Regions from separate parts of the Bradyrhizobium sp. 956_D2_N1_4 genome, predicted to be linked through region 1. Evidence: predicted binding sites of a transcription regulator. Region 1 holds the regulator's gene; the other holds the start of a gene.
The links. Region 1 encodes LexA, which represses DNA repair genes until DNA is damaged. Its sites were predicted from a motif close to TGTTCNNNNTGTGTTCNG; they were not measured.

Region 1 (3,607 bases):
ATCGATCTTGCCGAACTTGCCGACGCGCGAATTGACGGTGCGCGTCCAGATCCAGCGATTGTCGTAGCGGACGTTGTCGGCGAAGGCGAGCTCCGTTCCCGGGAGCAGGCAGACCGCGACGGTCGGATCGGCCGCGGAGGCAAAGCCGCGCGTCGAGGTGCCGCGGAAAGTTGTCGTGACGATCGTCTCGCCGACTTCGGCGGGACGCGACGCGACGGCATGCAGGCTGTAGTCACACATCGGGTGCTCCTCATGCAGGGATGGCGACCCACGTCTCTTAATCGAGGCGCAGGCCTCTATCAGAGTGGAAATACCAAACGTTCTGCCGGGTTGTAGGCAAATCTACGGCTCGCCGCCGCAGGCCGCAATCACATTAACTTTCCCGAATCCGCCAGGAACAAAGCCCGCCCCTTTGCATTCTGCAGGCGCGTGTCAGCGCCCCGCAGGCGCCGACCAGCCGGAATATTGCCAGCCCGGCCGCGACGGTTGGTCGACGGCGTCGAGGGCCTTGCGGACTTGCTCGCTTACGGCGGTGTCCTTGCGGACATGGGGCCGCGATTGCGCGGCCAAGGCTTGCACGGCCAAGGCTTGCACGGCCAAGGCTTGCACGGCCAAGGCTTGTACGTCCAAGGCTTGTACGTCCAAGGCTTGCGACGCTGATGCTGCGATCAGCGCCACAGCAATTGTGCTCAGAACGATCCGGCGCATGACTTCTCCTCGAACCTGAAGGCCGCGAAGCAGGGCTGCTTCGTGCGGCGTGCCGAGGATTTACCGCTGGAGGAGGGGCCGGATAATCTGCGCGAAACCAGAAAGACTATCCAGCGGAAGCGGACAATCGTCCGCTCCAATCTCGGATCGGCGCCGCCGATCGAAAGCGCGCGGGGCGCCAAATAACCGATACCGGCACGTCCGGTATCAATACTTCCGGTACAGCCCGATCAGCTTGCCCTGGATCTTCACCCGGTTGGGCGGCAGAATGCGGACCTCATAGGCCGCATTGGCGGGCTCGAGCGCGATCGAGGCGCCGCGGCGGCGGAAGCGCTTGAGCGTCGCCTCCTCGTCGTCGATCAGCGCCACCACGATATCGCCGGTATCGGCGCTCTCGTTGCGCTGGATCAGCGCCATGTCGCCGTCGAGAATGCCGGCCTCGACCATGGAATCGCCGCGCACTTCGAGCGCGTAATGTTCGCCCGAGCCGAGCATGTCAGGCGGTACGCTGATGGTGTGGCTGCGGGTCTGCAAGGCCTCGATCGGCGTACCGGCCGCGATGCGGCCCATCACGGGGACCGCGACGGGGCGCTCGCCCTCGTCCGCCGGCGGGCTCGAAGTCGTGCGGACCTTGCCGAGATTGCCTTCGATGACGCTCGGCGTGAAGCCGCGGCGGCTGCCGGCAGCGGCCTGAAGCTCGGGCAGCTTGATCACCTCGATGGCGCGGGCCCGGTTGGGCAGGCGCCGGATGAAGCCGCGCTCCTCGAGCGCAGTGATCAGGCGATGGATGCCCGATTTCGAGCGCAGGTCGAGCGCGTCCTTCATCTCATCGAAGGAGGGCGGCACGCCGCTTTCCTTCAGCCGTTCGCTGATGAACCGCAGGAGCTCGTATTGTTTGCGCGTTAACATCTCGACCAAAATCCCCCGGTTGATGTCGTTCGATTCCGAGACGCTGAATTCAGCAGTAAGCCGCTACATTCTCGAAACAAATCATGAACAGACACTATATGTTCGATACATGTTCCGCAACTGCTTAATTTACCGTGAACGCGACAAAGTTCGCGGAACGCACGCGAACGAAGCGCTCAGACGGGCAGCCGCAAGACCTCGCAAGGCGTGCCGGCTTCGGCCTTCGACGCGAATGGCGCGCGCACGAGAAGTGCCTGTGCCGCAGCGAGATTCGCAAGCAGCGAGGAATCCTGGTGATTGACCGGAAGGGCGACGAGCGTGCCGTCATCGCGGAGCTCGAGGCGTGCGCGCAGGTAATCCTCGCGCTGGTCGTTGGCGCCGACATCGCGGCCGAGCACCGCGCGTTCGCGGCGGTGATGAATCATCGAACGGCCCGAAAGCGCGCGAATCAACGGCACCATGAACAGGAAGCCGCAAACGTAGGATGACACGGGATTGCCGGGCAGGCCGATCACGCGCATCGCGCCGAGCCGCCCGTTCATCATCGGCTTGCCCGGCCGCATCGCTATCTTCCAGAACGCCATCGAGATACCTTCGTCCCTCAGCGCCTGCTGGACCAGATCGTGGTCCCCGACCGACGCGCCGCCGGTCGTGATCAGGATGTCGGCGCCGCTCTCCCGCGCGCGGCCGATGCCGGCCGTGGTGGCCTCCAGCGTATCGGCGGCAACGCCGAGGTCGATGGTATCGGCGCCCTCGCTGCGGGCGAGCGCGTGCAGGGCGTAGCCGTTGGAATAGACGATCTGGCCGTGGCCCGGCGTCGTACCCGGCATCACCAGCTCGTCGCCGGTCGCGAGGATCGCGACCTTCGGGCGTCGCCGGACTGGCAATTGCGGGTAATTCATGCCGGCGGCGAGCGCGAGGTCGCGCTCGGTGAGCCGGGCTCCCTTGCGCAGCAGCACGTCGCCTTCCGAGAAGTCGACGCCGGCGGGGCGGATGTGCCGCCCCGTTACGGCGGCTTCCTTGATCGTTATGCGCTTGCCGTCCGCGATCGTGTCCTCCTGGATCACGACCGCATCAGCGCCATCGGGAACGACACCGCCGGTGAAGATACGCACGGCCTCGCCGGCGCCGACCGATCCCGCAAACGGGCGGCCCGCCGCGACCTCGCCAATCAGGGTGAGCTGGGAGTCGATCTTCGCCGCATCGACCGCGCGCACCGCATAGCCGTCCATTGCCGACATCGCCTGCGGCGGCTGCGTGCGCCGCGCGGCGACGTCGCGCGCGAGCACGCGGTGGAAGGCTGCGTCGAGCGCGATCATCTCTTCAGGCAGCGGCTCTGCGCCCGCCAGCACCGCAGCGAGCGCGTCGGAAACCGGCATCAGGGCCACGGGTGAAAACTCCTGCTGGGCCCGTTCGGGCAAATCGGCGGCGAGAGTTCTAGCCGAGTGCAGGCGCAGAGGCAAAACAGTGGCCGCGCAGGATGATTTATCCTGCGTCATCCGCTCTGCGATGAAGGGTGAGCATCAAGTCCGCCGCGGCATGATCCAGAAGGCGAGACAGACCGGTACGAGGATGGCCATGGCGAGGACGAGAAGGACGAGAGCCACGGCCAGCATCGGTCAACTCCCCGGCGGCTTGTACGGACTGACGTCCGGCGCTGCGGGGCCCTGATCCTTGTCAGGCAGCGGGTCGGCCTGGGATTTCAGGTCGGCGGCCTTGCTGATCAGTTTTGCGGAGAGGTCAGAATCCGAGGTGGTTCTGGCGAATTTCATCAGCAGAGAGGCTTGCTTGGTAAGGTAGGTTTTGCCCAACACGACGATAAGCCCGATGTAGAATTCCCAACGGACTCATGAGTCCCGAGAGGGGCAATCGTTCCGGGAACTCCGTATAAAAATGCACAAAGGGTTTTGGTTCCTCGCCCCCAGGCAAAATAGTTCCACTCGCGGCCCGTCGGCTTGCCGGCCAGAGGTCAGATTCCGAGCGCCTTGAG
Region 2 (3,607 bases), 2.4 Mb from region 1:
TGTGCGGATCGGTTGCGGCATTGGCGATCATGGCGCCGGTCATGCGCTCGGCGTCCTCGATCAAGGGCTTAATGATCGACGCCTCGGGCAGGTTCCTCCAGTATTTCTTCGGCATCTCCGTCTGCATCGCCTTCACCTTCAGCCGCGCCGGGTTGAAGATGCTGGCGTAGTAGCGCCGCCAGGTTTCCTCGAGCCGGTCTTCGCCGGGTGCTTCGCTCTTGCTCACGCCCGACGTGAACGAGAGCGCGTGGCCATCCCAATGCGCACACAGATCGGGTGTCAGGATCGACCATGGCATGTCGGCGAAGCGCTTGGCAAAGAACGGCGCGGCAAGCTCGACGATGTAATGCTCCGGCTCGAACCAGGCGACGTAATGCGCCGCGCGCTCGCGGCCGATCTCGCGGAAGCGCACGAAGGCATGCATCTTGTGCTCGTCGCGATGGACTGCTCTTGCCATGGCGGTGACTTGCGCGACATCAGGATTGGTCGCGACCTCGATGAGATCGTGATTGTCCTTCAATCGCCAGAGCAGGCGATAGAGGATCGCAAAGCGCTCGCCGTCGCGATGCAGGATCGCGGCCTTGGCGAGATCGACGAATTTTGCCGAGACGTTAAAGGTGCTGTCGTTCACCTCAAATATCGGAGACGGGGAGGGCGGTGCAAACAGCTCGGCTTCGCCGCCTTGTACGGTCCAGGTGACATCGGTTGGCTGCACATGATGCAGCACGAGGCTACGCGCGGCTTTGCGCCAGCCGTCGAAATCGGTTTCGGTGTCGAGGGTGATGTACTGCATCAGAAGCCAAACCCCAATTGTGTTGCCTTCGGCTTGAACCGTTCGATCAGCCGCGCCTCGTCGAGGCGATGCGGCGCGGGCCGGTGATCGCTGAGGACGATGAATGGCAGCGCCTTGTTGCGGGGCACATGCAGCCGCGCGAGATCGGAGAGGCGGATCGTGGTGGTGCGCCGCGTCGCGATGATGCGTTCGACCGCCTTGGTGCCGAAGCCCGGCACGCGCAACAGCTCCTCGCGGCTGGCGCGGTTGACGTCGAGCGGGAAGCGGTCGCGATGGCGCAGCGCCCAGGCGAGCTTCGGATCGATGTCGAGCGGCAGCATCGCGCTGTCGTCAACGATCTCCGCAACGTCGAAACCGTAGAACCGCATCAGCCAGTCGGCCTGGTAAAGCCGGTGCTCGCGCAGCAGCGGCGGCTGTACCAGAGGCAAAGCGCGGCTGGCATCGGGGATCGGGCTGAAGGCGGAGTAATAGACGCGCCGCAGCCGGTAGGAGCCATAGAGATTGGAGCTGGTGTGCAGGATGGTGTGATCAGAGGCCGCGTCGGCGCCGACGATCATCTGTGTGCTCTGTCCGGCGGGCGCGAAGCGCTGCGGCCTGGCCTTCGTCTTTGTGCTGCGGTTTTCCTCGGCCTCGTCGAGCTTCAGCCGCAGCCGGCCCATGGTGCGGCGGATCGCGCGCACATCCTTTTCCGGTGCGTATTGCTGCAGGCTCGTCTCCTCAGGCATCTCGATGTTGATGGAGAGGCGATCTGCATATTTGCCGGCTTCCGCGATCAGCGCGTCGTCGGCCTCGGGAATGGTCTTGAGATGGATGTAGCCGCGGAAGTGATGCTCCTCGCGCAGTTTGCGCGCGACGCTGACCACCTGCTCCATGGTGTAGTCGGGGCTGCGGATGATGCCGGAGGAGAGAAACAGGCCCTCGATGTAATTGCGCCGGTAGAAGTCGAGCGTGAGCTTGACCACTTCGTCGATGGTGAAGCGGGCACGCGGCACGTTGGAGGAGGCGCGGTTGACGCAATAAAGGCAGTCGTAATTGCAGGCGTTGGTCAGGAGCACTTTGAGCAGCGAGATGCAGCGTCCGTCCGGCGCGTAGGAATGGCAGATGCCCATGCCCGGCGCGGTCGAGCCCATGCCCTTGCCATCGCTGGAATCCCGCTTCTCGGTGCCGCTGGAGGCGCACGACGCGTCGTATTTGGCGGCATCAGCCAGAATCTCCAGCTTGCGTTGTACGTCCATCGTGGAATCCCTTTGATTCAGCTTACGAATCCGGATGAGCACCAATTCGATTGACTCCCCGGCCGCTGTTAGCTTTATATTAGAACATATCATGAACAAATGAGCCAGCCGTAGGTTCTTATTTTTGAGAACCTCGGCAATCACCTCTGAAGGAGCGGCGTATATGAGCGGCGCACGGATGAACGCGCTTGCGACCTTGCGCGGCCAGATCGAGCGCATCGAGACGGCGGAGGTCGTGCATCAGCACGATCGCGTCGCGCTCGGCCACGACGAGGTCGACAGCGCGCTGAAGGGCGGGCTCGCGCGCGCGGTGATCCACGAGGTGTTTTGCGAGGGCCGGCAGGGAACCGCCGCGACGGGTTTTGTCATGGGGCTTGCGGGGCGTGTCTCGCGGCGCCGGCCGCTGCTGTGGGTGCGGCAGGATTTTTCGGAACTCGAGACCGGCGCGCTGTCGATGAGCGGGCTTGCCGAGATCGGTCTCGATCCGCGCCGCGTGGTGATGGTGCGCGCCGCCGATGTCGAGAGCGCGTTGCGGACCTCGGCCGATGCGCTCGCCTGCGACGCGCTTGGCGCCGTTGTGCTCGAGCTCTGGGGTGAGACGCGGCAGTTCGATCTCGTGGCGAGCCGCAAGCTGACACTGGCCGCGCAAGGCTCCGGTGTCACCGGCCTGATGTTGCGGATGGCCGCGCAGCCGCTGCCCTCGACCGCGGAGACGCGGTGGATGTTGCGCGCGGCGCATTCGCCGCCGGGCCCGGCATGGAGCTCCTGGGGCGCGCCGCGCTTCGATGCCGAACTCTTGCGCAATCGTCATGGCCCGTGCGGCCGGTGGATCATGGAATGGAAATGTGATGAGTGCCAGTTCTCTGAACCGTCGACGTATCCTCAGCCTGTGGCTGCCGCGCCTGCCCATCGATCGGATTCAGCGGTTCTTCGGCGCGCTGGGTAAGACCAATGATCCGAGCATCGTTGTCATCAAGGACAACAATGCGCTGGTGATCCATGCGCTGGACGAAGCCGCCGAGCGCCTCGGCTTGCACATCGGCCAGCCCCTGGCCAATGCACGGGCGATGTGTCCGGACTTGAAAGTGTTCGACGCCGATGTCGTGGCCGATGCGAAGACGCTCAGCGACGTCGCCGACTGGTGCGACCGCTTCACGCCGCTGGTGGCGCTCGATCCGCCGTACGGGCTGTTTCTGGACATCACCGGCTGCGCGCATCTGTTCGGCGGCGAGGCTGCGTTGTTGCAGACCTTCGTCCGCGCGCTCGCCCGTCAGGGTTTTGCCGTCAGCGCGGCGATCGCCGGCACCTCGGTCTGTGCGCGCACGCTGACGCGGCAGGCCTCCGGCACCATCGTCGCCGATGGCGGGGAGGCGGCGGCGATCAGCCGGCTGCCGGTATCCGCGCTTGGTGCGGGCGAGGCCATCACCACTGGTCTGCGCCGCGCCGGCCTGAAAACCATCGGCGATGTCGCCTCGCGCGAGCCGCATGAGATCACGGCGCGGTTCGGCGCGCGGTTCTCCACGCTGCTCGCGCATGCGCAGGGGCATGGCGATGCCCCGATCAATCCGCGCAAACCGCT

Region 2: the regulator LexA is predicted to act here: its motif matches at 2,109-2,126, upstream of AB7535_RS05850 (putative DNA modification/repair radical SAM protein).

What each region holds. Positions count from the first base shown of each region.
Region 1 covers NZ_CP197237.1:3,644,985-3,648,591, reverse strand. The annotation lists gene AB7535_RS17115 (hypothetical protein) at 1-240, opposite strand, end outside; gene AB7535_RS17110 (hypothetical protein) at 433-708, opposite strand; gene lexA (transcriptional repressor LexA) at 916-1,617, opposite strand; gene AB7535_RS17100 (molybdopterin molybdotransferase MoeA) at 1,794-3,005, opposite strand; gene AB7535_RS17095 (hypothetical protein) at 3,237-3,389, opposite strand; gene AB7535_RS17090 (HAD family hydrolase) at 3,587-3,607, opposite strand, start outside.
Region 2 covers NZ_CP197237.1:1,257,573-1,261,179, forward strand. The annotation lists gene AB7535_RS05845 (UdgX family uracil-DNA binding protein) at 1-793, opposite strand, end outside; gene AB7535_RS05850 (putative DNA modification/repair radical SAM protein) at 793-2,028, opposite strand; gene AB7535_RS05855 (ImuA family protein) at 2,192-2,974, shown strand; gene AB7535_RS05860 (Y-family DNA polymerase) at 2,877-3,607, shown strand, end outside.